2 regions of the Chitinophaga sp. 9-1-y genome follow, and region 1 is predicted to be linked to the other one. Evidence: riboswitches for the same ligand, from Rfam matches in the RefSeq annotation. Region 1 holds a riboswitch; the other holds the start of a gene.
What was found. A riboswitch is a leader RNA that binds a small molecule or an ion and turns the genes downstream of it on or off. The one in region 1 is predicted to bind S-adenosylmethionine.
Positions count from the first base shown of each region.

Region 2: linked by a shared signal. The riboswitch ahead of AC5ZC7_RS03845 (aminotransferase class I/II-fold pyridoxal phosphate-dependent enzyme) and the one ahead of AC5ZC7_RS09405 (aminotransferase class V-fold PLP-dependent enzyme) in region 1 are both predicted to bind S-adenosylmethionine.

Region 1 is NZ_CM197955.1:2,354,758-2,371,160, reverse strand. It holds gene AC5ZC7_RS09450 (DUF4132 domain-containing protein) at 1-892, shown strand, start outside; gene AC5ZC7_RS09445 (family 20 glycosylhydrolase) at 969-2,561, shown strand; gene AC5ZC7_RS09440 (hypothetical protein) at 2,637-3,266, opposite strand; gene AC5ZC7_RS09435 (hypothetical protein) at 3,542-3,775, shown strand; gene AC5ZC7_RS09430 (pirin family protein) at 3,875-4,738, opposite strand; gene AC5ZC7_RS09425 (CNNM domain-containing protein) at 4,750-6,042, opposite strand; gene AC5ZC7_RS09420 (TSUP family transporter) at 6,293-7,267, shown strand; gene AC5ZC7_RS09415 (NirD/YgiW/YdeI family stress tolerance protein) at 7,277-7,603, opposite strand; gene AC5ZC7_RS09410 (cation:dicarboxylate symporter family transporter) at 7,730-8,914, shown strand; gene AC5ZC7_RS09405 (aminotransferase class V-fold PLP-dependent enzyme) at 8,871-10,043, opposite strand; SAM riboswitch class I at 10,195-10,312, opposite strand; gene AC5ZC7_RS09400 (ElyC/SanA/YdcF family protein) at 10,438-11,685, opposite strand; gene AC5ZC7_RS09395 (ATP-binding protein) at 12,044-14,092, shown strand; gene AC5ZC7_RS09390 (uracil-DNA glycosylase family protein) at 14,101-14,793, shown strand; gene AC5ZC7_RS09385 (hypothetical protein) at 14,812-15,027, opposite strand; gene AC5ZC7_RS09380 (DUF6881 domain-containing protein) at 15,071-15,355, opposite strand; gene AC5ZC7_RS09375 (hypothetical protein) at 15,358-15,663, opposite strand; gene AC5ZC7_RS09370 (SDR family oxidoreductase) at 16,039-16,403, opposite strand, start outside.
Region 2 is NZ_CM197955.1:954,541-970,943, reverse strand. It holds gene AC5ZC7_RS03875 (efflux RND transporter periplasmic adaptor subunit) at 1-1,001, opposite strand, end outside; gene AC5ZC7_RS03870 (TolC family protein) at 1,020-2,354, opposite strand; gene lipA (lipoyl synthase) at 2,819-3,718, opposite strand; gene AC5ZC7_RS03860 (hypothetical protein) at 3,755-4,585, opposite strand; gene AC5ZC7_RS03855 (OsmC family protein) at 4,752-5,159, shown strand; gene AC5ZC7_RS03850 (DUF2851 family protein) at 5,302-6,585, opposite strand; SAM riboswitch class I at 6,712-6,831, shown strand; gene AC5ZC7_RS03845 (aminotransferase class I/II-fold pyridoxal phosphate-dependent enzyme) at 7,017-8,195, shown strand; gene AC5ZC7_RS03840 (homoserine dehydrogenase) at 8,293-9,474, shown strand; gene AC5ZC7_RS03835 (Maf family nucleotide pyrophosphatase) at 9,538-10,107, opposite strand; gene AC5ZC7_RS03830 (UbiA family prenyltransferase) at 10,110-11,051, opposite strand; gene AC5ZC7_RS03825 (KdsC family phosphatase) at 11,066-11,587, opposite strand; gene AC5ZC7_RS03820 (DUF2520 domain-containing protein) at 11,720-12,484, opposite strand; gene AC5ZC7_RS03815 (glycosyltransferase family 10 domain-containing protein) at 12,722-13,690, shown strand; gene topA (type I DNA topoisomerase) at 14,050-16,398, shown strand.

The DNA of each region.
Region 1 (16,403 bases):
GAACGATGTGTACCGGGCTTACCTGGATCGTAATTTCAAACCGGCTTATATCAACCATAACAATCGTCAGCTGAAAGCTATACCAGCCGCCGCTTCTGCAGAAATCAGGGAATCGTTCAAAGCATTGGCCAAGGAAGTGGCGGAGACCGTGAAATCACAAACTCCCCGCATGGAACACTTCCTGGTAACACAACGGAAGTGGCGTGCCACGCAATGGCAGCAATTCTTCGGGCAACATCCGGTGATGTTTGTATATGCCGGCCGCCTGGCCTGGGGACTTTTTGATGAAGAAGATCAACTGATCACTTCTTTCTATTGCCGGGAAGACGGCGCCCTGCTCACGCTGGCCGATACCGTCATCACCCTGCCGGAAAATGCTTCCGTACGCATGCTTCACCCGGTATACCTGGACGCAACTACCTTGCAACAGTGGAAACATAAATTTGCAGCACTGAATATTACACCGGTCTTTCCTCAATTGGAAAGACCGGTGGCTGCGCTGTCTCCGCAGCAGGCCTATAGTACGCTGGTACACGACTTCGAGGATATTTCCATGGAAAGTAATATCCTGAACCAGTATATGGAAAAGAAAGGCTGGCAGCTCAGCGAAGGCAGTGATGGCAAATTTGTATATGCCTATCACAAAACCGACGATGAGCATCAGCTCGAAGTAATTGTGGAGATGAGCAGTGTTTACAATGAAGACAGCTTCCGGTATAAATTAGGCAAACTGTACTTTATAGATAAAACCAAAACACAGCAACGCTGGTTCCGCAGCACCGATAAAGAAGCGGTAGACTGTCTGCTGCCACTGAAGAATGTGCCACCGGTATTTTATTCGGAAGCGATTACGGACATTTCGATTTCCCGCGATCAAACCGCATTGGCATAGCTTGTTTTAAATCACGGGATTTTATTTGTATTTTTTCACCTTCACAAGTGAACATGAACAATTTAAAATCCTACGTATGTTAAAACTACGCAATACCCTGGCGGGGGCCTTTATGCTACTGCTATCAGCCAGTACCCTGCCCCTCCAGGCCATTCATATTATTCCGCAGCCCTCGGAAGTAAAAACATTGTCCGGCACCTTTACATTATCCGGCGCCACTGCTATTATTCCCGGCAAGAGCGCCGGCGAGGCCAATCAGCTGCAACAAGCCCTGCAGGAAACCTTTGGCCTTTCACTCTCTCTGAAACCTGCTGCCCAAAAAGACTTCATCCGTTTGACGTTAAATGAAAAATTAAAACAAGACCTCGGTGCAGAGGGCTATCAACTATTGGTACAACCCGGTGGCATCACCATTACGGCCGCTTCTAATGCAGGCATTTTTTATGGTATACAATCATTGCGTCAATTAATCATAACTAACGGAAACGCATATACTGTAGATGCCGTATCGGTGAAAGATAAGCCCCGCTTTGGTTGGAGAGCCTTTATGCTGGATGAGGGCCGTTATTTCAAAGGTGATGAAACTGTGAAACACCTGTTGGATGAAATGGCACTGCTGAAAATGAATGTTTTTCACTGGCACCTTACCGATGACCAGGGCTGGCGCATAGAAATCAAAAAATATCCCCTGCTTACTACTGTAGGAAGTAAAAGAGATTCTACGCAGATAGGCAGCTGGGGCAGCAAAAACTTTGATGGAAAAGTACATCAGGGCTTTTACACCCAGGAACAAATCAAAGACATAATCAAATATGCCGCCGACAGGCACATCACCATTGTACCGGAAATAGAAATGCCCGGCCATTCCAGCGCCGCCATTGCTGCCTATCCCTGGTTAGGTACCAAAGACGAACCCATTAAAGTGCCAGGCACTTTTGGCGTACATTATGATGTTTTCAATGTTAGTAATCCTAAGGTAATCACCTTCCTCCAGGATGTACTGGATGAAGTAAGCGCGCTGTTTCCTTCTAAAGTTATTCATATTGGTGGTGATGAAGTAAAATATAATCAATGGAAAGCAGATGCTGGTGTACAGTCTTACATGGCAGCGCATAAACTGGCTTCTCCGGCAGATTTACAAATCTTCTTTACTAACAATATCTCCGTTTACCTGTCTAAAAAAGGCCGTCGTATGGCGGGCTGGAACGAAATCATGGGCAGCAAACTCCATGAATTTACAGACAGCAAAGATGTAGCTGCTACGGAAAAACTGGCGCCGGGTACCATCGTTCAATTCTGGAAGGGAGAGCTCAACCTCATTACGGATGCGGTGTCTAAAGGGTATGATGTGGTGAATTCCTATCATGCCGCTACTTACCTGGACTACAGCTATAGTGACATCTCCCTGGAAAAAGCATATAACTTCGATCCTATTCCGGCGGGACTGGATCCAAAATATCATTCAAAGATTTTGGGGAGTGGTTGCCAGATGTGGGGGGAATGGATACCCGATAATAAAGCGATGAACCACCAGGTATTCCCAAGACTGGCAGCTTATGCGGAAGATGGCTGGACAGTGCCAGCCAATAAAAACTTCACACAGTTCCAGGAGGCGTTGCAATTTTTCTATGCGCGCTGGGATAAGGAAGGAATAGGTTATAATAAATAAGTGTACAATAAAAAGAGAAGCGACGAACGAAAGCCACTACTGCTTTTGTCCGTCGCTTCTCTTTTTTTGGCAGGCTCACTTCACCGGCAACAATTTCATCGTATCTCCTTCCTGCTTCAGATCATACAAAATGATTCCCAGTGTATTGGCTGTCAGCGCATCTGATGCACCTTCCCGGTACACCGGGTAAGTGCGGACCAGGTTTTTCCCTTTAATAGCGAAGCTGTCCTGTCCGCGGTAGGTGGCCTGCTCCATTGTATCAATGGCGGAAACATCAATACGGATGATAGGATGCTGTAGCTCAAAGCCATAAACTTTCCCATATTGCCCGGTCCCTTCAGATAACATGGTACAATAAATTTCAGGCCGGCCATTTCCATTCAAATCCGCGACCAGCACATTTCTCAGCTGTCCTTTTACATCTTTCTCTATCACACTGTCAGCTACTGTTGTATCTTTCTTTGACCCAACTGCCAGGACCAGGTCGCGCATATAGGCATTGCCTTTAGTTATTACGGCGATGCGGTAATCACCGTAGGTGGTATCGCGTTCTACTGATTTACTGTCTGTGGTATTGGGTGTAACCGGCGCTTTATTGGCCGAATCATGCGCTGCCTGTTCTGCCTTATTCTGCATAGGATTATTACATGCGCAAAGCGCTGCCACTACGAGAAGACCGGCCATACTTATTTTATTGTACCACATAGCTGTTATATTTTTCTAAAGATACCAGAGAAAAATCAAGGATCAGTTTTAATACCGCCACAAAAGCAGTGCCTTATTCGATCACTCTCCATGTGTCCCTGTTTCCCCTGATTGACGGGCAAAATCCACAATTTCTGCATGATGTTTCAGGCCGGTAAATGCCTTTGAAAAGAGACAACTAAAATATGCTCAGGCAATTATAACAAATGCAGCCTTATGCGCCTAAAGAAGCATGATATGTGCATATGTACTACCTGGACATAAATCTTTATTATATGAAAAACCTTCCGGCAACTATTGGATTCGTGGTGATACTGGCCCTGTTTGTTTTTTTTAAGGGAAATCCGGACCGTGCTGTGCTGGCTGGCCCGGTAAATGATCCCGCTAATATTGAAATTTTCCAACAGGATACTTTCCCACCTAAGCCACTGGATACTACCATGAGACATCATAAAAAGGACAAGAAAAAAATGGATACAACGTGGAAACATCGAAGAGATACGTTGTAGACAATTACGAATTACGAATTACGGCTTTGTAAGAAGGTCATAGCGAATAAAATTCGCGTGTACTATCTTCTTACAAAGCCGTAATTCGTAATTCTATTTCTATTTCTCCAGTGTTCCGAACAGCCCATTCTTATAGTCTGCCATAGCTTGCTCAATTTCTTCAGCAGTATTCATTACAAAATTATCTTTGGCGGCTACCGGTTCATTAATAGGTTCGGCGCAAAGATAGAGTATCCGGGTGTTTTCGGACGCTGTGATATGAATATCTGCCTGCTCATCGTCTTTATCAAAAACAATGAGATGGTAGCCATTTACATCTGTTCCGTTCACTTTCAAACCACCGTCAATTACATATAATAGGGTCCAATATCCACGTGTAGCCGTTAAGGTTACTTCTTTCCCTGCTTCGATGTTTCCCCAGATGGCGGTAATAGGTGTGAAATTTTTCAGCGGTCCTTTTTTACCTTCATAATCACCGCTTACCAGGGTGAGGTGTACCCCATCTTTTACCGCTACGGGTGGCATTTCCGTGCCTTTAATATACTGGTACCAGGGCGCTTCGCCTTTATGGGTAGCAGGCACATTGAACCATAGCTGCAACAGTTCATAGTTCCCTCCTTTCTCCAGGAATCCGGCAGAAGGGCCTTCACTGTGCAGGATACCTTTCCCGGCAAACATCCATTGTACGTCGCCACCATTGACGGTCATGGCGTTACCGGCATTATCGCGGTGATAGCCCTGGCCCTGCAGCATAAAGGTGACTGGTGCAAAACCGCGGTGAGGGTGCGGATGCAGCCGGTCTTCCGGTGATCCCGGGGCGAAATACTTCGCCGGCATATGATGTACCACAATAAATGGGTTGGCAAACCGGAACTGCATAGTGGGTAAGGATTGCCGCACTATTTCGGTATCGGTAATATGTTTTTCCCGTCCTTCCAGGACGTGGAGGATTTTCTTCTCCATAAAAAATTATTTTATCGGATCAGTCTGAGTCGTGCTTTTTCTACAGAGCTACGGAACATTTTAAGGATCAGCACCTCGTAGTTCTCGATGATGATCACTTCACCTTCACGGGGAATGGTTCCGTGGATGTAATTGATTAAACCAGAAAGGGTTTCATAATGTTCACTCTCCGGCAGCGGATAAGGTAACAATTCATTAATATCCGCCAGGTATTCATGTGCGTCCACGATGAAGTTATCATCTTTTTGTTCTACGATGGGTGCTTCGTGGTCATGTTCGTCCTGTATATCTCCTACCAGTTCTTCCAGGATATCTTCCATGGTAACAATCCCCTCGGTATCACCAAATTCGTTGGTCACCACGGCCATTTGCAGGCGTTGGCCCTGGAAAGTACGGAGCAGGTCTTTTATTTTCATGCTGTCTGGTACATAGAATACCGGCTTCATGATGTCTTTGAGATCCTGAAGTGTTTTTTCGTGTACGCCTTTCACCACATCTTTCGTATATACCACGCCCTTCAGTTCATCGAGGGAGCCGCTGAATACGGGATAGCGGGAATAGCCGTCTTTAATCACCTGGTCAATAAGTTGATCCAGGGGGAGATTGATATCGAGCGCTGAAATGTCTTTGCGGTGTGTGAGGATTTCTTTTACGCGGCTGTCGTCAAATTCAAATACGTTCTGGATCAGTTCCCGTTCTGTTTCTTCGATGGCGCCACCTTCCTGGCTTTCTGAGATAATGAGTTTCAGTTCTTCTTCTGAGTGAATTTCCGATTCGCCGGCGGGTGTGATACCGATGAGGCGCAGAATGCTGTTGGCCAGGCCATTGAGCATCCAGATAAAGGGGCGGAAAATGACGAAGAGAACGCGCAATGGTATAGCTACGGCCAATGTGGTAGGCAATGGCTTACGGATGGCCATTGATTTAGGGGCCAGTTCTCCGAAAACGATATGCAAAATCGTGATAATGGTAAAGGCGATGGCGACAGAAACGGCCTCCACTACGCCATGTGAGATGTTGTGGATACCCAGTTTATCCATTCCCTGCAGCACAATGGCGGTCATTACCGACTCACCTACCCAACCGAGGCCCAGGGAGGCCAGTGTGATACCTAATTGCGTGGCAGCCAGGTAGCCATCCAGGTTACTTAACACGCTCTTTGCGGCTGCTGTGGCTCTTTTACCCGCCATGCCGCCTTTGCTGTTGATTTGAGAAGTACGTACTTTAACAATGGCAAATTCTGCCGCAACAAAGAATCCGTTTAATAGCACTAAAATAATTGTCCAGAAAAGTTGCCAAAGCATGTAGTTCGTAGATTGGTTCGCAACCCCAAATATAGGTAAATCAATTTTTATACGTTGTAGTATTTTGGAGAATTACGAATTAGCAATTACGAATTACGGATTTGTGGGGAGATTGTCGTAAACGATTATCGGGTCAATCTCCCCACAAATTCGTAATTCATAATTCGTAATTCGTAATTTTTTCCATATAGTCTACTTATTTCATAGAGTTTATGTATTTTGTGGTGAATTAAGGCATGGTATATATAAAATGGAGAAAGAACTTACTACCCTGGTTGCCCCGGTAGCCACTACCACAGCGGAATCAAAGGCATCATCGCCCGAAATTATCACCACCAGCGAAAACAGCGCATTAAAGAAACAGCGCTGGATATTTGGTTTGGGGGGCATTTTGTTATTGGCGGTCATATTAGGGGTTTCCTGGTGGCAATCGCCCGCTTTCCGCACCTATGTGGAGGATGTACCTCCTGTCTTTTATTATTTCCTGGTTGCCGGTTTTATATTTGCCATGATTGATGGCGCCATTGGCATGTCTTATGGCATCACTTCCACTACCTTTTCTTTATCGATGGGAATTCCGCCTGCTTCGGCCAGTACGGCGGTGCATATATCGGAAATCCTGAGTTGTGGTATTGCAGGCTGGATGCACCAGCGGATGGGTAACGTGAATAAAAAGCTCTTTAAAATACTCATATTACCGGGCATTGCCGGTGCCGTGATCGGCGCCTACCTGCTTTCTTCGCTGGAACATTATGCGATGTATACCAAACCCGTGGTGTCATTATATACCCTGATCCTGGGTACCATCATCCTGTTGCGTGCCATCCGGGCACAACGCAAAAAGCACGTTGCTAAAAAGATAAAAAAAATTGGCTTACTGGGCTTTGGTGGCGGATTTATAGACGCTATTGGCGGCGGTGGCTGGGGGTCTATCGTATTATCTTCGCTGATTGCCGGTGGCAGACATCCCCGTTTTTCGCTGGGCACGGTAAAGGCTACCCGTTTCTTTATCGCGATGCTCAGCTCTCTTACTTTTGTGACCGTACTTTCTCATGTACACTGGGATGCGGTGTTAGGACTGGTAATAGGCAGTGCTATTGCTTCTCCTATTGCTGCCAAGGTGTCCAATAAAATTTCTGCCAAAACAATTATGGTAGCGGTAGCGGTGATTGTGATCCTGGTAAGCATGAAGAGTATTTTCAGCTTCCTGGTAAAAATCATATAGTCTTCTGCGTTAGTCGTCGTTATTCACCACCTGGTTTACTCTCAGGGTAATAGGTTTATTGATTTCATACTGTACCAGTGCTTTGATGGTCACCGCCTCCTTATCGGTGAAGGGTTTACGGGGCAGGTACCGGGGATCAATAGCTACTTGTATTTCCGCCGTTTTATCTTCGAAGAGGTAATTGTTATCACGCAGTTTTTTGGTCACATAGCCGGTAATTTGTACCGCGGTGCTGTCATTATGCAGTTGCCGGGCATTGCGCATCACCTCCCCTATGGTGTAGGTGCGATCCTGCAGGAAAAAGGGCAGCAACAAACAGAGCAGCAAGCTTTTCATGATAAACAGATGGTTTTGCTATGAGCATAAACAATAATCATGTCTGATTGTTCACTGATCGGTGACATTTGGTTATCTTGTATAATATATACTTCATTCATGGGATTTATTAAAAATTACAGCAGCATGTTTTGGCTGCTGGGTGGTATAATAGCCGGCAGTATAGCAGGACTGATTTTCAGGGAAAAGGTAGTTATTATTAAGCCAATCGGTGATATTTTTTTGAACCTGTTATTTACGGTCATCATACCACTGGTGTTTTTCAGTATTTCTAATGCCATGGCCCATATAGAGGCCGGGCATAAACTGGGAAAAATATTAGGCACCATGTCATTGGTATTTCTCAGTACCATCCTGGTATCCGCTTTTCTGACGATTGTAACAGTATGGATTTTCCCGATTCATCAGCCGGTAGTATTGTCTAAAACCCTGCACCTGGAGCAGCCGGGCAACTGGGGCGACCAACTGAGCCGGTTACTCACTGTGAATGAGTTTTATGAATTGTTGTCGCGCAAAAACATGTTGCCTTTCATCATTTTTTCCGGTCTTGTTGGATTTGCCGCTATGCGTGTAGGCGAGGCAGGCAAAGCTTTCCGGCACTTTTTACATTCCGGTAATGAGGTGATGAAAGAAGTACTGGGTGTTATTATGAAAATAGGCCCCGTAGGGTTGGGTGCTTATTTTGCTTACCAGGTGGGCACAGTAGGCCCACAACTGTTTGGCACCTACGCGCAATCACTTGGTATTTACTATGGCTTCGGCATTGTTTATTTCATTTTTGGTTTCACGTTTTATGCGTTTGTAGCCGGGGGACTTCCGGGTATTAAAATCTTCTGGAAAAATAATATCATCCCTACGCTCACCGCTGTGGGCACGGGTAGCAGCATAGCCACCATACCCGCTAATCTTGAAGCGGTGAGCAAAATGGGGGTACCGGCAGATATTGGTAATGTGGTGGTACCATTGGGCGCCACCCTTCATAAAGATGGCTCCAGTATTTCTTCTATTATAAAAATGGCGGTTGTATTCAGTATGTTTGGCAGAAGCTTCGACAGCGCTACGGTGATTGCGATGGCGATGGGCGTTACCGTTATAGCCAGCATTGTGGAAGGCGGTATTCCCAATGGCGGCTACATTGGCGAGCTGCTCGTGATGAGCATCTATGGCTTTCCTATAGAAGCCTTGCCTCCGTTGATGATCATCGGCACGCTGGTAGATCCGCTGGCCACTATCCTGAATGCTACAGGCGATAATGTAGCAGCCATGCTTACAACACGCTTTCTGCGTGGACGGGCGCAGGCAGCTTCGTAAAGGCCTGTTCTAAATCTGCCAGCAGGTCAACGGTTTCTTCCAGTCCTACGGAGAGGCGGATCAGGCTATCGCTTACGCCCGCAGCCCTTCTCTTTTCAGCAGGAATAGATTTATGGGTCATCGCAGCCGGATGGCATAATAAACTTTTGATACCTCCCAGGCTCTCTGCCAGCTTAAAGTAGCGGGTAGACGTTACAAAAGCAGTAGCGGCTTCCGTAGTATCATTTTTCAGTGTAAAGGAGATAATACCTCCAAATCCTTTACTCTGGCGTTTCGCCAGTTCATGACCTTTATGGGAAGGTAAGCCCGGATAATATACTTTATCCACTGCCGGATGACCTTCCAGGTATTCCGCCAGCGCCTGTGCATTGATACCATGTTGTTTAATGCGCAGGTGCAGGGTTTCAATACCACGTATCAATAAAAAGCTGTCGAAAGGCCCGAGTATGGCCCCTGTGGCATTTTGATAGAATTTAATTTCTTCTCCCAACGGTATTGTTTTGGAGACCACCACACCGGCAATCAGGTCACTGTGGCCGCCGAGATATTTGGTAGCGCTGTGTACCACCAGGTCTGCGCCCAGTTCCAGCGGCTTTTGCAGGATAGGAGACGCAAAAGTATTATCCACGCAGAACAAACAGTTATGTGCTTTGGCAATGCGGCCAATGGCGGCAATATCAGAGATCTTGAGCGTAGGATTGGTCGGCGTTTCCAGCCATATCAGGCGGGTAGCCGGTGTGATGGCATTGAATACGGCCTGCGTATCCGAAGTATCAACGTACGTGACGCGGATACCAAACTTCTCATATACTTTATGAAAGAGGCGGAAAGCGCCGCCATAGATATCGTCTACCGCCACAATTTCATCGCCGGATTTCAATAATTTAATGACAGCATCAATGGCTGCCAACCCGCTACCAAAAAGGGATGCAGCGGCCCCTCCTTCCAGTTGAGCGATAATTTTTTCTGCCGTTTCGCGGGTAGGATTATTGGAACGTGCATAGTCGTATCCTTTATTTACACCGGGTGCGTCCTGCACAAAAGTAGACGTTTGATAAATAGGTACTGCAATAGCGCCAGTGCGGGGATCTACGGGAATAGAATGGATTAATTCTGTAATTGTGCTCATCTGTTTTTGATTTTTAGTTTGATGAAAATTGATTAAACAGGTCCGTTAAATGAGCGTATCGCGGGAAGGTAGGGGCATAAAAAAACTCACCTGGAGCCAGATGAGTTTGATCATTATATAGATATAATAATGTATTGCAAAACTTGTATCTGACTTATCTTTCCCCGCTAAAAACGGGGATGGATGCAGCACCTTTCTCCCCGCTTTTAGCGGGGGGATGGTTGCTAAGGTATCGTTGGGCCATGTCCCTCCTCCTTTCTTGATAAGCTATTTAAAGAACTGGTGCAAAGATAAGGCAGAAAATCAAACCACCAAATTTATTTTCCTACAAAATTAGTAGACTATTGTTTCTTTAGTTTTTATGGGAGATAAATACCTCCCGGCAGCCCGCGTATCAAGGATCTAATGGATCGAGCGGATTAGCCTGCAGGGAACGGAGGTCAGGTAAGAACGACAAAAAATAGAGATCCGATTGCTGGATATCTGCCGCAGGCATATATCCCAGTTCTGTAGTACAACGCTGTTTAAACACCGGGCTGTTTACATATACCAGGTGCATGGCATCAGACACGCACAACATTCGTTTATTAACGGGGATGCCGCTTCTCCACGCGATGCGGATGGCATTGCGCACATTGGTGGTGGTGTGTCTCGCGTAAGGATCTACCATTACCGCGTCTGCTGGTATTTTCAGTTCGTTGACCAGGTATTTCTTCATCTCCACCCCTTCTGCATAAGCGGTGCCTACCGGTCTTACATGTCCGCCGGAAACAATGATAAATGGTGCCAGGCCTTTACGGAACAATTCTGCGCCGGCGCGGCAGCGTCCTTTACCCGCGTCGCTGATCACCTCTTTGCCTGCAGGGCTGGCGCCGAGTATGAGCATGGCCGAATAGGTATACTTTGTCCAGTCCGTTTTTTTTATTTGCGTATATGCTTCTGCGTTAGTAGCAGACATAGGTTCATAGCGACCGGCTTCGTCGCGGCGATTGAGAACGAGCAGGTCCAGCGCCAATGCCAGGGATGGCTGGAAAAATAAATAAACCTGTTGCTGCTGCTTCCCTATTTGCGTGATACTTCGTTGTACGGCGGTTTTATAAGAAGGAGCCTGCACATAAAACCTTGCCGAGTCAATCATGGGATAGCGCATACCGCTGCCATTCGTATAGGCGTTAATGATATAGTTAACCCCTTCGGCGGCATCTTTCCAGGCAGCCGTAAGCAGCCCGGCGTCACTTTCGGAGGCATGTAGTTCAAATAGCCCGCTGGCACGCATTTCCTGCAGCAGCCTTCCAAAAGGTGCAGGGTGTTGTTGCAACAACCGGTTAAGAGCCTCACCAGTTTGCTGAATAACGGCATCCGAAAATAAAAGTGCGGGGGCATTTTCCCCTTTACCCACGGGATGGGTTATACGCTGTTTATAGGTATCTGCCAGCGATTTAAGGACGCTGTCTTTACACAGCAATAACGGTAAGTCGGGCAATCGTTCCAACAGTGTAAACAGGTAAAAATTACGGTCCTGCAATACGTTTGGGCCGGTTACAAACTTATACTGCGGATCCGGGTTTACTGATTGACTGTAAACAAATGGTGATAATGCAAGGAAGAGCAAACAGGTAAGACAACTTTTCAGATAGTGCATCAGGGAAAAATTATATCGCAACAATACTACAAAAAATAATAAAGGCCTTCGTTCCCTTTAAAGTTGTCTTGTATACCGAAACTAAAACAGGGACTACCTGTATAGCCATCTTTCAATACATAAAAAAATATAATGTATGAATTACCACAATACATATATAATTCAGAAGTGTACAAATACCCATATCATTGTTTTACATTGATTATCCATTAGTTACGCCCAATAAATTCATTTATTTTCGTGGGCCGTATAACGAAATACGAAGCCAACGTCCAATTTTAATATCACGATGTATAGAACCCACGAGAAAAAAACCTTTGTACGCTATACTGTACTAACGATAATGGTTTTGGTGCTGATGACATTTTTTATGATCATCTTTTTACGAAAACGCGAATCTCAACAGTTAGGTATTGTTGTGAAGGACCTTGTTGCCACAAAAACAGATGCCGGTCATATTGACCTGGCCATGCAGTTGTTATATGGCGCTGATAACAATTTTCGTATTTATACGCTCACCTACGATAAACATTATCTAAATATCTATGCAGGTCAGCTGCAGGCGATTGCCGCGCACCTGGACAGCGCCGTTAGCTCCCGGCAGGATGAACGGCAGATGGACGCCCTACTCGCGGATAAAGCCCGGAAATCACAACTGTTCTTACAAACACGGCTATACGTAGATTCCCTGTTACAATTATCACAGGTATGGGATACCGCCAACCAACCACTGCCCATGCAGCAGTTAGGCGATATCAAAATATCGCAGCCGATACGGCAGGCCGATACGTTGATTACTACGGAAACGGCGCAGACCAAAGGCCGGAAAAAATTGTTCGGCCGCATCAAAGATGCCATCAGCAACAAGCCCAATATCCAGCAAACAAAAAAGGAAGTAAAAATTGTGCAGTATGATGCCCCTGCCAATAACAAAGCATTTACCAAAGAGCAGCTACAAAGAATACAGGACGCCTATACGAAGTTTATCAAAAAGGCGGCAGAAAGCCATAATAACCTGAAGCAGAAAGAATATGCGCTGGTAATTGCCAATGAGCGCTTATTTACAGAACTGCTTCATCAAATGGCAGCGCTGAAGCAGCATATGCTGGAGGAAACAGATAAACGACGCCTGCAACTGGGACAAGATATTGACCATTCGTTATATAAACTGGATAAGCATAATTACTGGGAAATTCCTTTAATCCTGCTAATGGCGGGCATTATCATTTATGGTCTTATTCGCTTATACCGGTATGAGCTGGCCCTGTTGAAAGCCAAGCAGGATGCCGAACACTTTGCGCAACAGAAAAGTGATTTTGCCGCCACTATCAGCCATGAACTCCGTACTCCGGTACAGTCCATCCTGGGCTTTACCTACCTGCTGGAACAGGATAAAACGCCCGAAACGGTATCGGCTATACGCCATTCGGCGGACCTGCTGCTGCAGGTAGTGAATAACGTGCTGGATTACACGCGGATGGAAACAGCAGAACCGGTACTGCGACAGGAAAAATTTGCGCCCCGTACTGCTATCGAAGAAGTATGTCATTCACTGGCCGTGCAGGCGGAAATGAAATCGCTTTCTTTAATCGTGAACATCTATTTTCCCAGCACCCTGCTGGTGATGGGTGATGCCTTCCGGCTTAAACAGGTACTGATTAACCTGGTGGCCAACGCCATTAAATTTACGGAACAGGGCAGCGTTACAGTAACAGCGCATGTGCGGGAGAATAACTTGTTGCAGGTCAGTGTAAAAGATACCGGGCCGGGTATTTCCCATAAAGAATTACCTTTGGTGTTCGACGCTTTCTCCCAGGGAAATAATCATTATCATAAAGGCAGTGGATTAGGATTACATATTTCCAGGAAAATCATTGATCTTCACAAAGGAAAAATCAATGTAGAGAGTCTTCCCGGGAAAGGCACGACATTCTATTTTGAAATCAGGTACCAGTTGATAACACCCTCTCCTGCTACCAAAAAAATTATTGTCCCCGTGAACAGTTCATCCGCAAGCCCCATTATTCCAGCGGGCATTAGATTGTTAGTGGTAGAAGACAGCATCCTGAATCAGAAGCTACTGGCCCTTATGCTGGACCGGATGCAGGCATCTTACCTGATTGTTTCTTCCGCCGAAGAGGCGTTGGAAGTATACCAGCGGGAATCCTTTGATTTTGTGCTGACAGACATCGACTTACCGGGTATTGATGGCCTGATGCTGACTGCCATGATCCGGGAATTACCCGATAAAAAGAAGGCTGCCGTGACCATTATTGCCATTACGGGTAATGTGTTGGAAGATGATATTGCGCTGTACCTCCGCTCCGGCCTAAATGATTACATCATGAAGCCTTACCGGGAAGAAGACATCCTGGAGAAAATTACCCGCCATCATCAAATGGTGTAAATTGCGGCATGACCATCGCCGATCAGATTATTGCATTCAACAGCCACCTGCATTTTCCGGGCAAACTGCCGGCAGGTATCCGTGTCATGAATCCTTTTAAGGAAGGCCCCGGCATTATGGATATCATGACACAGTTTTACAAAAAATTTTATGATGATCAACGCCCCCGGCAGCTGATCCTGGGCATTAATCCCGGGCGACTGGGCTCTGGTTCCACCGGTGTTCCCTTTACCGATACCAAAAGAATGCTGGATAAGTGTGGTATCGAAATTAAAGGGCTGAAAACCCATGAACCCTCCTCCGTATTTGTTTATGATGTAATAGACGCCTATGGCGGCGTAAAACCCTTTTATCAACACTTTTATATCAGCAGTATTTGTCCGCTTGGATTTACGGCATTACAGGCTGGCGGGAAAGAAGTGAATTATAATTATTACGATAGTGCCGCGCTCACCAAAGCTGCCTATCCTTTTATTGTGAGTAGCTTAAAAGAGCAGTTGGAATGGAATATCAGTCGTGAGGTTTGTTACTGTATGGGTACGGGAAAAAATGCAGCATTTCTGCAGGCATTAAATGCACAGGAGCGATTCTTCAAAACAATTGTGCCATTGGAGCATCCGCGGTTTGTGATGCAGTATAAAAGCAAAACCAAGGACCAGTACGTTGATAAATACCTGTCGGCTTTTGCGGAACATCCATAACCACGCTTTGTGGATTTTTTACGCTGTTTGCATGGCAATCTGATCGGCGATACTGTTGAGTAAACCCATTTCGAAACGATGGCCGTTGTCTGTAGCGCCTGGTGCACGTACATATCCGTCTTCATCTTTCTCCATCATAACTTCCTCTCCATTTACATCTACCAGGAAGCGTTCGGCGGAACTGGGCTTTACATAAAAGCGACCTCCGGATGTTTTAATCATGAAAGCGTTCATAAGATCTTTTTCCAGATCTTCAGCAAATCACGGACCAGCTATGTCAGGACAAAAAATAATAATATTGATTCCAGATCAGTTCAAATTCCGCCTGCGTAATCAGTTCAGGAACAAATTGTTTATCGCCGCTGATATCGGCTATTTCAGGCATTACGAGGTCTGACAGCGCGGTGCCGCCAAAATGAAAATTACAATTGGCGATCCCGAAGCTTCCATCTTCATAGATTTCTATCTTCCGGTTTTCAAAACGCTGATTGTCAATTTCACTATACAGGAATATTGGCTGATCTTCAAAGCGATGCAGCCATGAAATTTTCAGGTATTCCATGCCTATACTTTTACCAAACGGCAGTCCCACGTATCTGTTGGTTTTTCAGTGGGCGAATCCGGCGTCACGACGCCCGTTATCTGGTAAATATTTCCTTCCTCGTGTAACCGGTCCCCTATCTGAGGTGTGAGATCCTCTTTAAACCTGATAGTGGCAATGATACCAAAGGATTTGTAACTGTGAATTTTTACAATATTCGCAGATCTTACGGGCAACAAGTATTCAGACTTCTTGCGATTGTGACTCCGGTAAAGGGAGAACATCAGCCATAATGCCAGGGCAAACAGGCTAAGTAGCAGCAGATTCACGGCTTTAATTAGGTTTAGGTGATATAATCTTTCAATGGTTAAAGCGTACCTCCCGTTGGCTTGGTGAGGCAGTATAACAATATAGCGATTTTAATATATGTAAACAAATTTTTTTGAGCGGAAAGCATAAAGCGGAAAGCAAAAAGCTATTTTAGCGGATAATCAGAGCGGATTTTGTCTTTTTCAGGATTAGGCTGATTATACTGATTTTATTTTTTGATTAAGAAAGGAAAGGGGAGATAGCAGCGGATATCCGCTATTATCTCCCCTTTCCTTTTAAATCTTTAAAGATAAAATCGATCTAATCAGTATAATCAGCCTAATCCTGAAAAAGACAAAATCCGCTCTGATTATCCGCTAAAACGGCTTTCCGCTTTATGCTTTCACCTCATTGAACACCATTAAAGGATCATCATACTTGAAGGGGTATTGCAGTGCATACCTGAGTTTACGGGAACTGACTATTTTGTAGGGCTGCTCTTCTGCTGGTAGCTTGCGGGGTAATGGTACCCCCATTGCCAGTGCGGCGGCTTTATAATAGTTGGATCGCTGCGGATGTCCGCTGGCGCAAGCGTTGAACACTTCTCCCCAGATTTCTTTTTCAATGACGGCCTGGATAACGCCAATACAATCGTCCCGGTGTATGACATTCATAGGTTGCTCATTGTTCCGTTTGCCCTCGCGGATACGATTGGCATCGGGCAGGCGATCGTAACCAATCAGCCCCCCGAAACGCAGGA
Region 2 (16,403 bases), 1.4 Mb from region 1:
CCGATTTTTGGTCCCAGGTGTACTTTCTGTTGGGCAGCCACAGAATCTTTGGCTACAAATACAAAGTATTCGCCCATTTGCTCGGTCACTGCTTTATAAGGGATGATCAGTCTTTCGCCGGACTGGTCATTGAGTACGCGTAAAACACAGCTCATGCCATCTTTCAGCTTATCGTCCGGGTTATTGAATTCAATACGCACGCGGATGGTAGCGGTTTGATTGTCTACTCCACGGTCGATGGCAAGTATTTTACCGGCATGCACATAGGCCGTACCATCGGACAATTGCAGCCTAAACGTACTATCGTTGCCGTTACCTTTGCCCTGCATCGCTGCAAAGCGGGGGATATCATTTTCTGTTACTACAATATCCACTGCTATAGGATTTTCACTGGAGATGGTATTCAGCAGGGTGCTACCAGGGCTCACCTGTGCGCCCAGTTTCACCTGGGAAATACCAATGCGTCCGGTAAACGGTGCTTTGATGAGAGAGTAATCCAGGTCGGTACGTACCGCTGCCAGGTTAGCTTCGGTGGCGGCCAGCTGGCTACGGGAAGTTTCGAGTGTAGCTTTGGCGTTATCGAGTATCTGTCGGGCTACCGCATCCTGGTCGGCCAGGCGCTGATAGCGATCGTCATCTTTCTTTGCTCTTTCAAAGCTCGCTTTTGCACTGGCCACATTGGCCTGTGCCGAAAGAACGGCGGCTTCATATTTACGGCGATCTATTTCATACAATGTTTTTCCCTTCTGCACAATTTCTCCTTCTTTGAAAAAGATGCCCGTAATAAACCCGGCCACCTGGGAACGCAGTTCCACCTGGTTAATAGCTACCACTGTAGCGGGATACTTATCGTAGTAAACGGCCGGTGCTACAGTTGCTTCCGTAATATTCACCGGTGTAGGGGGCATCACAGGCGCCGTTTTTTTAGCAGGACCACTGCAGGCCGATAAGCCCAGGATACTGGCAGCGCTGATTAAGATAATGTTGTTCATTTTTTTCATATCCGTTCCGGTTACCATTTAATAATTAGCTGTTAAGGTTCCTAATGCTTTTTGCAGGTCTATCCTGCTGGACAGCACCTGGTACATAGAATTGTAGTAATTCAGTTGCGCACTCCGCAAGTCTGTTTCAGACACAATGACATCGAGATACGTTTTGATACCTTCTTTATATTGTAACTGTAACATATCGTATACATCCTTTGCCATCTGCACATTTTCTTTCAGGGTGAGATAGTCGTTGTAATTACTCTTGTACGTGGCCATCGCCTGTACATATTGGGAGTTAATCTGACTTCTCAATGCGGCGTAGTCCCACTGTGTACGCTGTAGTTGCAGTTCTGCCATACGGATGTTATGGATCCGTTTTCCTCCCTGGAAAATGGGTAAGGATAATTTCAATCCCAGCAATGAGTTGGGATAATCATGACTATATAACTTGCTGAATTCCGCATTCTGATAAGCGAAGGAATAGTTAATAAATGCCGATACGGTAGGCAGAAAGCTCCATTTATTATATTTCAGATTGGCCTGTAGCAGGCTTTCCTGTGTTTGCAGCAATTGGTATTCAATACGGCTTTTATAGTCGGCCACCTGTAAGGTATCATCACCGGTTACCTGTGCAGCTACGACAGAAGAATCGGAGGTGAGCGGCACATCACCGGCAGTAGCAGGATATCCCATTAAGTCTTTGAGATACGCCTGTTTGGCGGTAAGCAGTTCACGCGCGGACTTTTGCTGGGCGCGGGCATTATTCAGGGAAATGGTAGCGCGTTTGGCGTCTGTTTTATCCACCAATCCGCTGGCATACTGGTTGTTCGCATCTTTCAGGCTGCGTTCCAGGCGGGTGATATCTTCACTCAGCACCTTGATTTGTTCGGTGGTGAGGAGTACATCATAGTACGCTTTGCTAACATTCGCTACCAGGTCTATCTGGTTGCGGGCAGTGGTTTGCTGGCTTTGTTTTCGTACATCCTTTGCCGTATTACTGGCCAGTAAGAGGTCGCGGGTAAAGATGTTTTGATTTAACCCAAACAGTGCGGCAGAAGAATTGGCTACACCGGCCTGAATAGGATTCCCACCTAAAATAGAGGTCGGTATTTTCAGGTAGTGCTGGATGTTGTAATCCAGGTTGATCTGCGGATACCAGTCGGCCAGCTTACTCTTCACGGTTCTATCGGTAATTGCCTCATCAATCAACGACTGGCGGATGACCGGCTGATGCGAAATAGCATACCGGATACATTCCTGCAGGGTAGCGCTGGTTAACAGGGAGTCCGAAGATGACTGTGAAAATAACTGCGGTGCTATTAACAATCCGCAGGACACAGCTAACAAATAAAATGCTCTTTTCATAAAAGGCTTTTGACATTCAGTTCATCATTGTACCAATCGAAAGAAAATAATACCAGTATGCTGCTAGCAGTTAGCTTTTAGCAGTTAGCTATTAGCAGCTGGCTTTTAGCGAATGGCTAACAGCTAACTGCTAATAGCTAGGCATTAATATTCTTTTTTTGTCAGGTAGTGCTTCACTACGCAACAATATTATTTATTACTGCAAAACATGTTAAGCTGTAATAGCTACAGTAAACAGGTAGGTTGATTAAAAAAGTTGCTTATTCAAAAGGATCTGAAACGTTAGCTGCACGCATCCGGGTTTTGATTCCAGGTATTTGAAAACAACGTATAACTGAGAAGTAGGTTAGACAACAAACATTTTGTTGTTAGGTAAAAGTAATTCGGGCGCTAAGATAACGTTATGAAAACAAAAATCCACCCTTTCGGGTGGATTTTAACAATTACATGAAAATCAGTTCCGGTCATCCTTTATTTCGACCGCTAACAATATGTTTTTCTGCGTGATAAGAGGACCTAACTAACGGTCCGGACTCTACGTAGTCCAGTCCCATGTTATATCCAATTTCGCGCAGTTCTGCAAATTCATCGGGATGTACAAAGCGTGCTACCGGCAGGTGCTTAGGAGTAGGCTGCAGGTACTGACCCAGTGTGACTACATCACAACCGTTGTCGTACAGGTCTTGCATGGCTTGTACTACTTCTTCCTTGGTTTCACCCAGGCCGAGCATGATACCGCTTTTGGTACGCATACCACCTTCTTTAAGGCGACGAATCACTTCCAGGCTGCGGTGATATTTGGCTTGTATCCTTACCTGTTTGGTTAAACGTTCTACGGTTTCCAGGTTATGTGATACAATTTCAGGCGCCACATCAATGATACGCTGGAGATTTTCCCATTGACCGCGAAAATCGGGGATCAGGGTTTCCATGGTAGTGTCGGGGTTTAAGGCCCTTACCGCGTTGATGGTATTTGCCCAGATGATAGAACCACCGTCTTTCAGCTCGTCTCTGTCAACAGAAGTGATCACCGCATGTTTTACTTTCATGAGGTAAATGGCTTCTGCCACACGCTGAGGTTCATCAAAATCTACGGCTTCCGGGCGGCCGGTAGCTACGGCACAAAAGCCGCAACTGCGGGTACAGATATTTCCCAGGATCATGAAAGTGGCCGTACCAGCTCCCCAGCACTCTCCCATATTAGGGCAGTTACCGCTTTCACAGATCGTATGTAATTTATGGGTATCTACCAGGTTCCTCACCTGCTTATAGTTCTCGCCTATCGGTAATTTAACGCGCAGCCAATCAGGCTTTTTTACTCTTGTTGTAGCCGGTTCGGCGGCTATTACGGGTAGTTCTTGCATCGCTTATTCCTTTCTTTAGAAAAGCAAAGTTAACACTTATCTCTTATTCCAGCGCTTCCCGAATTGAAGGCTTATATATCCGCCAAAAAAGAACTGTTTATTATAGTCCAACCCATTGTATACCACCATAATTGGGATTTTTTTGGTATATACCTCCGCATTCATCCCCACTTCCAGGGCACTTACCACCTCGTTAAAGTGCGCCCAGTCGAAGCGCATCCCCAATTTGGCGTGCAAACCCGGTACTACAGTCAGGTTATTCCAGCCCTTGCCAAAACCACCGGCGCCATTAATATTAGCCACAGTCAGGAATTGTTCCGGATTGGAGGGGTCATATTTTACGTCTTTATTATCTCCATCAATTGCCAGGTTCAGGTAGTAAGGCTTCAATAACCCTACAGATAAGCCACCATAGTAGATCAGGTCTACTTCTACCCCGTTTTTGTTGGCTTTTCCACCAATCATATAACGCTGACCCACGCCCAGCTTAGCCTGGTAAAAATTATTCTGTTTACCAAATATATAAGGCCGCTGGGTAAAGTAAGCACTGCTTTTCTTCACCTCCTTATTACTCTTCTTCTCCGAAAAATCAAACTGGAAATAAGTGACCTTCTTTCTGCTCTTGCGATAGCCCATTTCCACGAAACCGGTCCAGCCATCGGTGTTGACCCTGCCACCTACCGAAAAGTCACGCTGAAAAACGTTCTCTCCTTCTTCCTGCTCACGGAAAATAGAGATTTTCTTCAGCTTACGCTTTTCCTTATCACTTTTCTTGCTTTGTTGCGTGGAAGTGGTATTGGTAGTGGATTGTGCAAACAAGCCGCCGGATATCATTGCCAAAAACAGGATTAAGTATATTTTTTTCACAGTGGGCTATTATTATAATAAGTAAACGCTTGAACAAAGGTATTGTTATGTATATATTACAAACGTAGCTAATTTTTTTTTAGTTTAACAGCACCCCACACTTTCCATCTTGCACTTATCCTCAAAATACCTTTAATTTTACTGTCAGATCATAAAAAGAATCAATATGCAAACGGCATCTATCATCTATAACGGGGAATTACGCACTACCGCTACCCATCTCCGCTCCGGCACTGTAATTGAAACAGACGCACCAGTAGATAATAAAGGGAAGGGAGAAAGGTTTTCCCCAACCGACCTGGTAGCCACAGCACTGGGCTCCTGCATGCTCTCCATTATGGGTATCAAAGCCATGGAAAACAACTGGCCCATTGAAGGCACCAAAGTAAGTGTACTGAAAATCATGGGTACAGAGCCCCGTCGTATTACCGGCGTAACCATCGTATTTGATTTCCCCGCCGGCCATAACCTGGGCGACAAGGAAAAAACCATCCTCGAAAGAGCTGCACATACCTGCCCGGTAGCACAAAGCGTACACCCTGATATGGTGCAGGATGTTACTTTTAATTGGTAAGGAGAAAGAACCTTGAATCAAGAATTACGAATTACGAATTACGAATTACGGAGTTGTGGGTAGATATCAGCGAAGACTATCCACTATAATCTACCCACAACTCCGTAATTCGTAATTCGTAATTCGTAATTCGTAATTCTTTCTACATCCCCCCTATAATTTTTATCCCCACCGCGCAATGCAGGCACCGCTTCTCATCACAATAGTATTGCTTCAGCTGCAACAATGCCTGTGACTCCATCGCGCTTTCCTGTGTTACGCCCAATTGCTCCCATTCTTCCGTGATACGGTTTCTTTCCGGTGGTAGCTGCTCCAGGAAATGCAGGGCCTTTTCCTGGTAATATTTCAGTTGCTTCTGCTGTCCATACAGGAATAGCAAAGGCAGTACGGTATTAATCAGGATGCTGTGTATGGCCTGTTTTCCCGGCAGCTGCGTATGCTTTGCTACCTGCCCAAACCGGTAATGGGTATGCCAGTACGCCGACGGCTGCACGAAGAATAGCTGCTCCAGTGCGGTTACATCATTGGCATCGAGTATCCGGGAAAACAGGCGGGGACTGTGTTCCAACAAGGCCGCAAAAGCAGCCAGCCGCATCGTAGGAAAGGCCGCCGGACGCATCCGCAGCCAGTTCCAGTGATAGGCGGCGATAGGACTAAGCCCATATTTATGCCGCAAATGCCCATAAATTCCCTGTAATTGTGCGGCATACTGGTCTGCCGGCGCATAGTCTAACATACCCGCCTGCCCAAACAGCAGGGCTTCCAGCTGCAACCGCTCCTGCCGGTGCCGCATCAGCACCGTATAAGAAAGCGATTGTGCCACTTCCAGCATAGGTACCCCATTAACCGGCATCCCATAACTCTGCGCCACTGCCCAATAACACACTTCTTCCCAGTTGGATTGACTGCTTTGCAGCCAGGCCCGCAACACCCCTAACTTCCGCTCCCATCGTTCGGCCAGCAGCCGCTCTTTCCAGCTTAGCCAGGTAAGCGGCGGAACAGTAGCAACGTAAGCCGCACAGGGAACAAAAGGTGCCAGTTGCCGCAACTGCTCGTAACGCTGTAACAGCAGTTTGGGAATATGCTGTTGCAGTTCCAGGCAGGGTACCCCCGGAATACGGTCGGCCGGCATGTCATGCACAAATACCACGTGCAGAATGACCCGCCCGTACTGCGGATTATGCTGATGCTTATGCCGGAACCAATCGGATGTACGCAGGTGCAGCTCCACCTGTCCTACCCATAAAGTGGCACCAATCCTGATTTTTGCAGCAGAAAAATCAGGACCACCGTGATGATTATGTAGTCCGGGATATAAAATCTGTACCGGTTCTCCACCGGTAGTCACCAGGTGATCCTGCTTAAACAGCCGGAACGCCCAGATGTACTGGAATAGCTCTTCTGAGAGCAACGGGTTAACAAACATAAAGATATGGTTGGATACAAAATAGTATCAGCTAAAGGTAATAAAACATCGTTTAATAAATAAATTCAAACTTCAATTTGGAAATCTGATGAAAGTGACATTACCTTTGCGCCAGTTCTTACACATCACTTATCCAGAAAGGCGGAGGGACTTGGCCCTGCGATGCCTTAGCAACCTTTCCTGATTATATGATCAGGAAAAAGGTGCTAATTCCTGCCCACAACACTGTTGTGGGAAAGATAAGTTGGCAGAGATAATACTTCACAGATATATATAACTTTCTAAGAAAGCTCTTCCAACACACGGGAGAGCTTTTTTTATGCCCTCTCCACCCCCTTTTCATGGATTTGTTGTTGTTTAAGTTGATCTTTAATGATAAAGTTGCAGCAGATTATTGTGCATATTGAACATCATTAAAAATAATTTATAACATGAAAACAGCTACACAACTGATTCATAGCATTCCGGTAGACGAACTGACAGGCGCCATCTCCGTGCCTATCTATCAAACATCCACCTTTGTGCAGGAATCACCGGGCATCAATAAAGGCTTTGAATTTTCGAGGGCAAACAATCCCACGAGAAAGGTGCTGGAAGACCTCATCTGCAACCTGGAAGAAGGGTTTGCCGGGTTTGCGTTCGCCAGTGGTATGTCGGCTATTGATGCGGTACTGAAGCTGTTAAAGTCCGGCGATGAAATCATGGCGGTGGAAGACACCTACGGCGGCATCTTCCAGATCTTTAACCACATGTTTGAACGCTTCGGCATCAAAGTTAATTTCGTAGATACCAGTAACATCGACAAAGTATTGGCTGCTATTACACCCAATACCAAAATCATCTGGCTGGAATCCCCTACCAATCCAACATTACGCATTTCTGATATTAAGTCTATCAGCAAAATTGCCAAACAACATAATATCCTGCTGGTAGTAGACAATACTTTCAGCACCCCACTGTTACAACAACCTATTACCCTGGGTGCGGATATCGTTATCCACAGCGCCTCCAAATACCTTTCCGGTCACAGCGATGTGATTGCCGGACTGGTGGTGGTGAACAGCAAAGTACTGGCAGACCAGATCCGGTACAACCAGAATATTTCCGGTAGTATACTCAGTCCATTTGAAGCATGGCTCACCATCCGCGGCATAGAAACCTTATACCTGCGGCTGGAAAAACAATGCGCCAACGCCAACGCTATCGCTAACTGGCTGGCCGCACATCCGGCGGTAGATAAAGTGTTTTACCCAGGACTGGCTACGCATAAAAATCATCACATTGCCCGTAAACAACAGAAAAATTACGGCGCACTGGTAAGCTTTTCCCTGAAAAGCGACAATATCAAAAATGCGATCCGCATCGTAAACGCTACCAAGTTATTTAAACTGGCAGAAAGCTTTGGCGGCGTGAAAAGCATGCTGGCCCATCCGGCCACCATGACGCATAGAAACATACCGGAGGAATTCCGGAAAAGAACAGGCTTACAGGACTCCTGTATCCGTTTATCAGTAGGCATTGAAGATGCCGAAGACCTGATCAACGACCTGAAACAAGCGCTGGATAAACTAAATCATCCGGCTGGCAAGCAAATTACTGTTTTACAATAAAGCCCTTAGTGATTAACCACCACTTTGACTTTCAGAAACTGATCATCTCTGCATCGTTAAAGACTAATTGCTGAAGGCTGCAAGCTCAAAAAAAAGTATGGAAAATAAGATCATCAATTTAGGTATTTTCGGATTCGGCGTCGTAGGACAAGGACTCTATGAAGTTTTGAACAGAACAAAAGGTATTAATGCACGGATCAAAAAAATCTGTATTAAAGACCCTAATAAATCAAGACCTATCGATAGCAGTTATTTTACTACCGATAAAAATGAAATCCTGGAAGATCCTACCATTGACGTTGTAGTAGAACTGATCAATGAAACCGAAGCAGCCTTTGAAATTGTGAGCACCGCCCTGCGTAACGGCAAAGCGGTGGTAAGCGCCAGCAAAAGAATGATCGCTGAAAACCTCCCTGCCCTGTATCAATTACAGGCAGAGAACAAAGTACCGTTCCTGTATGAAGCCTCCAGCTGCGCCAGTATTCCCATTATCCGCAACCTGGAAGAATATTATGATAACGACCTGCTCAATGCAGTAGAAGGTATCTGTAACGGCTCTACGAATTATATTCTTACCAAAATATTTGAAGAAAACCTCAGCTTCCAAACCGCCCTGCAACAAGCACAGGACCTGGGTTTTGCCGAAACTGACCCTACCCTCGACATTGAAGGATATGATCCGAAATTTAAAATTGTGATCCTCCTCCTCCATGCCTTTGGTACTTTCGTAAAACCGGAAGAAGTATTCAACTTCGGTATTCACCACCTGAATGATTTTGATATACAATTCGCCAAACAACGCAATTGTACCATCAAACTCATTGCACAATGCCGCCGTCAGAACGGACACGTATTCTCTTACGTACTGCCACACCTGATCAAGGAGCATAACCTGCTCTACGATGTATACAATGAATATAACGGCATCCTGCTGGAAAGTGCTTTCACCGACAAACAATTCTTTGTGGGTAAAGGCGCCGGTGGTACCGCTACCGGTAGCGCTGTACTGTCCGATATTTCGGCCCTGTTATACAACTATCGCTACGAGTATAAAAAGATTAAACAAAACAATCAGCCCAGCTTTACCAATGATGTAAATCTGAAAGTATACCTGCGCTATAAAACACCAGACCAGGTAGACCTGGCAGAGTTCTTCAATATCTCTGAAAAATATGAATCCAGCGAATGGCGTTATGTGGTAGGCACTATTAACCTGCAGAAGCTGAGAGAAGCAGGCTGGCTGAAAAATAAAGATGTGAATATTCTGGTATTGGAATAAAGAAATGTAAATAAGCAAAAACCAATCGTAAAAACGGCGCTGATCACAGCGCCGTTCTTATTACTAAAAGTTTTCCAGTTCTTCCACTACCTTGCTCACCGGCAGCCCCATTACATTGTAAAAGCAGCCGTTAATGCTGTCTATTCCCACTGCGCCAATCCATTCCTGTATGGCATAAGCGCCGGCTTTATCGAAAGGTTTGTATTGATCTACGTAATACGTCAGCTGCTCCAGGTTCAGTGGCTTAAAATGTACCGACGTAATTTTGGAGAAAGTCACTTCCTTTGCCCCATCCTGTATAATAACGCCAGTGACTACACGATGTTCACGTCCACTGAGGCGGGCAAGAATATCAATGGCATCCTGCCGGTCTTTCGGCTTGCCAATAATATTATTATCCAATACTACTACTGTATCTGCGGCAATGATAATGTCGGAAGGCGCACAAAGATGACTTACTGCGGCCGCTTTCTGCCGGGCTATATACACCGGGATATCTGGTATAGCCAGTTCCGGAGGAAAGGTTTCGGCGGTTTCTACTACTTTCACCTCGAAAGGAATGCCGGCCTGCTCCAACAACTGCTTTCTACGGGGCGACTGCGAGGCTAGAATAACGGGTTTCCCTTTATACATCTCTATAAATAAATTTTAAAAAATATCATAGACAAAATACCGGTCAGCATCACTACTTTCACGAAGGTACTTACCTTATGATAGTGCTCCGGCAAGTGTGCCTTCTTCAGTTGCAAATAAATATATCCACAAGGTACCTGTACAAATAACAACAGGTAAGCAATCGCTATATACCAGCCCAATATCCATACCCTGATTTCCACTGCCAGTATGATAATGACCAGTGCCAGCAGCAGTATATTGCAGAAGCGTTTGGCCGCCAGTACGCCCCAGGCAATAGGTAGCGTGCGGCAACCATCTTTGCTGTCGCCCATCATATCTTCCAGGTCTTTCACAATTTCCCTGACCATGGAAATTAAAAAAGCAAACAACGCATATACGCCGATAATCTGTATCAGCTTTCGGCCGGTAGCCGACATAATGGCTTCAAAACTATGGTAGATCTGTTTCTCGTAAAATCCTACCACTACTACCGCGAGCGCTGTCAGCAGGGAAATAACCACGTTGCCAATCAACACCTGCCGTTTGAACGAAGTAGAATAAAACCAGAGTAAGAGGGAACAAATAACCTGGGTAAAACCTAAATAGAACTGCCCCGTTTTAAAGGCCACCATAAAACCAAGGGATACGCCGGCCATATTCAGCAGGGTATGCCAGGCCATGGCCCAGCGCCGGCTGATGATTTTGTCCAGCACCATTTTATCCGGTTTATTCACAATATCAATGTTGATATCGAAATAGTCGTTGATAATATAGCCGGCAGCCGCTACCAGGATGGTAGACAAACTCAGTAATACAAATTGCGGAACGGGCAGCGACGGCTCTTCTCCAGAGCTGCGCAACACGGGTTCCACTACGCAGTATTGCAGTAAAAACTGGGTAAGGCCAATATATATCAGATTCGGGTACCTGATTAGTTTAAAAAATGCAGCCCAGAGCTTCATAGTTTTCTCTTTTATTATTTCGATGCAATGCCTTCATCCATGAGCCAATGTCCGTTCAGTTTCAACACTTTTTCCATTACTTCCCTTACGCAGCCGTGGCCTCCGGGCAAAGGGGATACATACTTTGAAATACTTTTAATTTCCTGGGCAGCATCGGCCGGGCAAGTAGGTAATCCCACCAATTGCATGGGCAGATAATCCGGTATATCATCTCCCATATAAAGTAATTCGTCCCAGCGCAGATCATTTTCAAATACATAATCCTGCAGTTTCTCCTGCTTATCATGTATGCCGGTATAAATATCTTTAATGCCAAGTCCCTGTAACCTGCTTACTACGCTTTCTGATTTTCCTCCGGAGATGATAACCACCCGGTAGCCTTTTTTTACGGCCAGTTGCAGGGCGTAACCATCTTTGATATTCATTCTGCGCGACATCTCTCCACCCGGCAACAATTGCAGGGTACCATCAGTTAGTACGCCGTCTACATCCAGCACAAATGTGGTGATAGATTTAAATAAAGCCAATACGTTCATGGGACCAAAAGTAAAGAATTACGAATTACAAATTACGAATTACGGATTTGTGGGGAGATATTAGCAAATGTTATCACTCGCGTTCACGATCTCCTCACCAATCCGTAATTCATAATTTGTAATTCGTAATTTCTACTTATTATGGAATTGATAAATCGCATCAGACATCACCTGGTATACTAACTGCAAATATTCATTACCAGCCAGTAAGTCGCGGTGCAGGCTCATGGTAATTTCATCCTGCCGCAAGGCCGGCCCTGTTTGTACTGCTTCCGGCGGGAATTTCTCCAGGCGGTCAAATGTTTCTTTTATAATAGGCTGCAACAAGGTAAAATCCAGCTGCTCTTTTTCACAGTAGGCTTTCGCCTGGGCAATCAGGTGATTGGTGAAATTATTACAAAGCACCGCGGTGAGATGATACTTCAGCCGCTGTGCGGAGGTGGTTACCGTTACACTCCCTGAAATACTCTGTGCCAACGCCTGTAACCGCCGCAGTACATCATCGTTGCTCGCCTCCAGCATCACCGGGATAGGTGGGTAACTTTTAATTTCCTTACGGATAGACTGTAACGGATAAACGACACCGGTATTCGACGAAATCCTGGAAATAGCATCCAGCGGGACTGCTCCTGCCGTATGCGCCACGAAACGCTTCCCCAGGCGCAATTGGTCATTCAGTTCGGCAATAGCACTATCGCTCACCGCCAACAGGTAAATATCTGCCTCCATATTAATATCCTGCAAATCGTCGGTCCAGGCAGCATTCAACATTTCTCCCAACTCCTGCGCATGCGCCTTTTGCCTGCTCACTACCTGCTTTACCTGGTGCCCATGAATCTTTAAAAGATGTCCGAAACAATGTGCCACATTGCCCGTACCCACAATGACTATATCCATTATAATTTGTTTTTTAATAATAAGCCGCCGGAAATCAGCCAGCGTGATTCATCCTTTCTAATATACGCGTTTTAGTGCGTCAACGTTCTTTACTTTTGGAATAACAGTAGATTCATATGTGATTAATCCTTTAATATTGCAAAACTTTCATGCATACGGGTACGGTAACAGCCAGCTAAATAACACCTGGTTGATAACCATGTAGCAGTTATATTATATATTAAATACCATCCCTCGATGAATCTGTTTAAAAAATTATTACCGCGTCGCCTGCGATCATCAGGTCCGGCCTACCAATACCAACCACTTGATTCAGGGGTAGAAGTACTGAACTTCTGGCCAAGCCAGGCGCCGGACGAGATTTGGTTATATCACTTTTTTAAAAACCGGTTGGAGGATATAGATCTATCCGGTCAAAAGCTTACCATTGCTTCCCTCTTTGGCCCAAAAGATTTTATCCGGCAAAGTCCCGGCAAAACAAAAATCTTTTTTAGCGGCGAAAACCTCGACCGGTTTCCCGAATATAAAGACTATTGCTTAGATACAGTGGACCTCGCACTGGGGTTTGATTATCTTCAACATCACAAATACCTGCGTTTTCCGCTGTGGCTGTTGTATATTTTCCCGGCTACACCGCTCCGCCAGGAAGAGGTACAAAAGAAACTGGACGACATTATGTCCACAGCCAGGGCTAATTATAAAACAGGTAAAAGATTTTGCGCCCTGATTTCCAGTCACGATCAGAACGGGGTACGTTCCCGGTTAATGGATGCTATCAGCACCATTGCCCCCGTAGATAGCGCCGGAAAATTCCGCAACAATACCAATATCCTCAAGGAACAGTACCAGGATGACAAACGGCTGCTGTTGGCAGACTACCGCTTTAATATCTGCCCTGAAAATTCTGATAAAACGGGCTATGTTACGGAAAAGCTGTTTGAGGCCATCCAGGCCGGAACAATACCTGTTTATTGGGGCAGCGATAACCATCCGGAGCCAAATGTCCTTAATAAAGATGCTATCTTATATTATAATGGTCGCTCAAAAATGGATACCTTACTGAAACAGATCTCGGATCTCCATGGTAACGAGCACGCCTATAGGGAATTTGCGCTGCAGGACCGGTTTGCCCCTCACGCAGCAGAATATATTGTAGAAATGCTGAATACAGTGGAAGCAACTGTCCGGAAAATGATAAAGGGATAATCCGGGATACGCTGCTTTTTTTCAGAATGGCTATATTAATAGTTTTGTTATCTTTAACAGCCTTGATTCCAGCTGATACCGGTACGTTTGTTATCATTTTGCCGGTCAGGTCAGGCAGTGTTACTATCTGAACTAAACGGGGAGGCCTTTTTCAAAGACTCCATAGTTAATTATTTGATAACTAAACACATCTGGTGGTTGGAATCACAAAGCCGGTGTGTGCTATCCCTGCGGAAAATATCTAACCGTAGCCGGGCCATACAGGCCAATATCAATATAATTTTATATCATTGCAAAATTCATTGAAGTAGTTATTTCACAGAATTTTGCGTATTTAGCAGCATATTAAAGAAGCATACATGGCAAAAAATTTAGTTATAGTTGAGTCCCCGGCGAAGGCCAAGACCATAGAAAAAATATTGGGCAAAGACTTTGAAGTCAAGTCTTGCTTCGGTCACATTCGTGACCTGGAGAAAGATGACATGGGGATAGACATCGAAAATAACTTTAAGCCGAAGTATGTAATCCCGGAGGATAAAGAAAAGGTAGTAAAGGAACTGAAGAAGCTGGCAAAGGAAACCGAAGAGGTTTGGCTGGCAACGGATGAGGACCGTGAAGGAGAAGCCATTTCCTGGCATTTATGTGAGGTGTTGAAACTGGATCCTAAAACGACCAAACGCATTGTTTTCCATGAAATCACCAAGCCTGCCATAGAAAACGCCGTACAACATCCGCGCAAGCTGGATATGGACCGTGTAAATGCACAACAGGCCCGTCGTATACTGGATCGTATTGTGGGATTTGAAATTTCCCCGGTACTGTGGCGTAAAATGAGCATGCGCAACTCCCTGTCTGCCGGCCGTGTACAATCCGTGGCAGTAAGGCTGATCGTAGAGCGTGAAAGAGAAATTAACCACTTCCAGTCTGTCAGCACGTTTAAAGTAGAAGCCTACTTTACTGGTAAAGACATCAACGGCAAAAGCATTTCCTTTAAAGCAGAAGGTCCCGGCAAATTCAAAACTGCCGAAGACGCTGAAAAATTCCTGGAACAATGCGTAGGTGCTGCCTATACCGTTAAAGACATACAGGTAAAACCTGGTAAAAAATCGCCCGCTGCGCCGTTTACCACGTCCACCCTGCAACAGGAAGCCAGCCGCAAACTCGGCTACAGCGTTTCCAAAACCATGTTGCTGGCCCAAAAGCTGTATGAAAGCGGTAATATCACCTACATGCGTACAGACTCTGTAAACCTGTCTGATACAGCCGTTTCCGAAATAGAAAAAGCCATTAAAAGCAGTTTCGGCGACAAATACCACCAACACCGCAAATTCAAAAATAAAAACGAGTCCGCACAGGAAGCGCACGAGGCCATCCGCCCCACCTACATGGAAAATACCACGGTAGATGACGCAGATACCCGCCGCCTGTACGAACTGATCTGGAAACGCACCATCGCCAGCCAGATGGCCGACGCGGAACTGGAAAAAACCATCGCTAAAATCGATATCTCTACCAACCACGAAGAGCTCTCTGCCAGCGGTGAAGTACTGAAATTCGATGGCTTCCTGAAAGTATACATGGAAAGCCACGATGATGAAGAAGAACAGGAAGAGCAGGAAGGATCTTTACCTCCATTAGCGGTAAAACAATCGCTGGACCTGAAAGAAATGAAAGCTACCGAAAGATTCTCCCGCCCGGCCCCCCGCTATACGGAGGCCAGCCTGGTAAAGAAACTGGAAGAATTGGGTATCGGACGCCCCTCTACTTATGCACCTACTATTACCACTATCCAGAAGCGTAATTATGTAGAAAAAAGAGAGAAAGAAGGCATTAAAAGAGATTACCGCATCCTGATACTCAAAGCAGATAAGATCAGCAAACAAACTGAATCAGAAAATACCGGCGCAGAAAAAGCCAAACTATTCCCTACCGATCTGGGTATGATCGTAACCGACTTCCTCAACCAATACTTTAATAATGTAATGGACTACGGCTTTACCGCCAAAATTGAGGAAGAATTCGATGAAATTGCCAGTGGTAAGAAGGAATGGAATAACATGATCAGCGATTTCTACTTCCCTTTCCATAAAGATGTGGAAAACACGCTGGAAAACGCGGAACGTGTAAAAGGCGAGCGTCCATTAGGCGTAGATGCCGCTTCCGGCAAACCTATTGTAGCACGTATGGGCCGCTATGGTCCTATGATTCAGATAGGTAGCGTAGAAGACGAAGAAAAACCACGCTTTGCCAAATTAAAAGCCACACAAAGCATTGAAACCATCACCATGGAAGAAGCCATGGAATTATTTAAATTGCCCCGTAACCTGGGTCAGTTTGAAGACGCTGATGTGATTATCAATATTGGCCGCTTTGGTCCTTACGCACAACACGATAAGAAATTCTATTCCCTGAAAAAGGAAATGGACCCATATACAGTAGAACTGGACGAAGTAGCACCGCTCATCGCGGAAAAACGTACTGCCAAAGACGAGCGTACCATCAAGATATTTGAAAAAGAAAAAATACAGATCCTGAAAGGCCCTTATGGCCCTTATATTAAACAAGGACTGAAAAACTTTAAAATACCTAAAGAAAAAATTGATACTGCTGCTGACTTAACGGTAGAAGAAGCCAAAGCCATTATAGAAGAAGCTAAAGCAAATCCGCCTAAGAAAAAAGCGCCACCCAGGAAGAAGAAAGCCGAATAAGACAG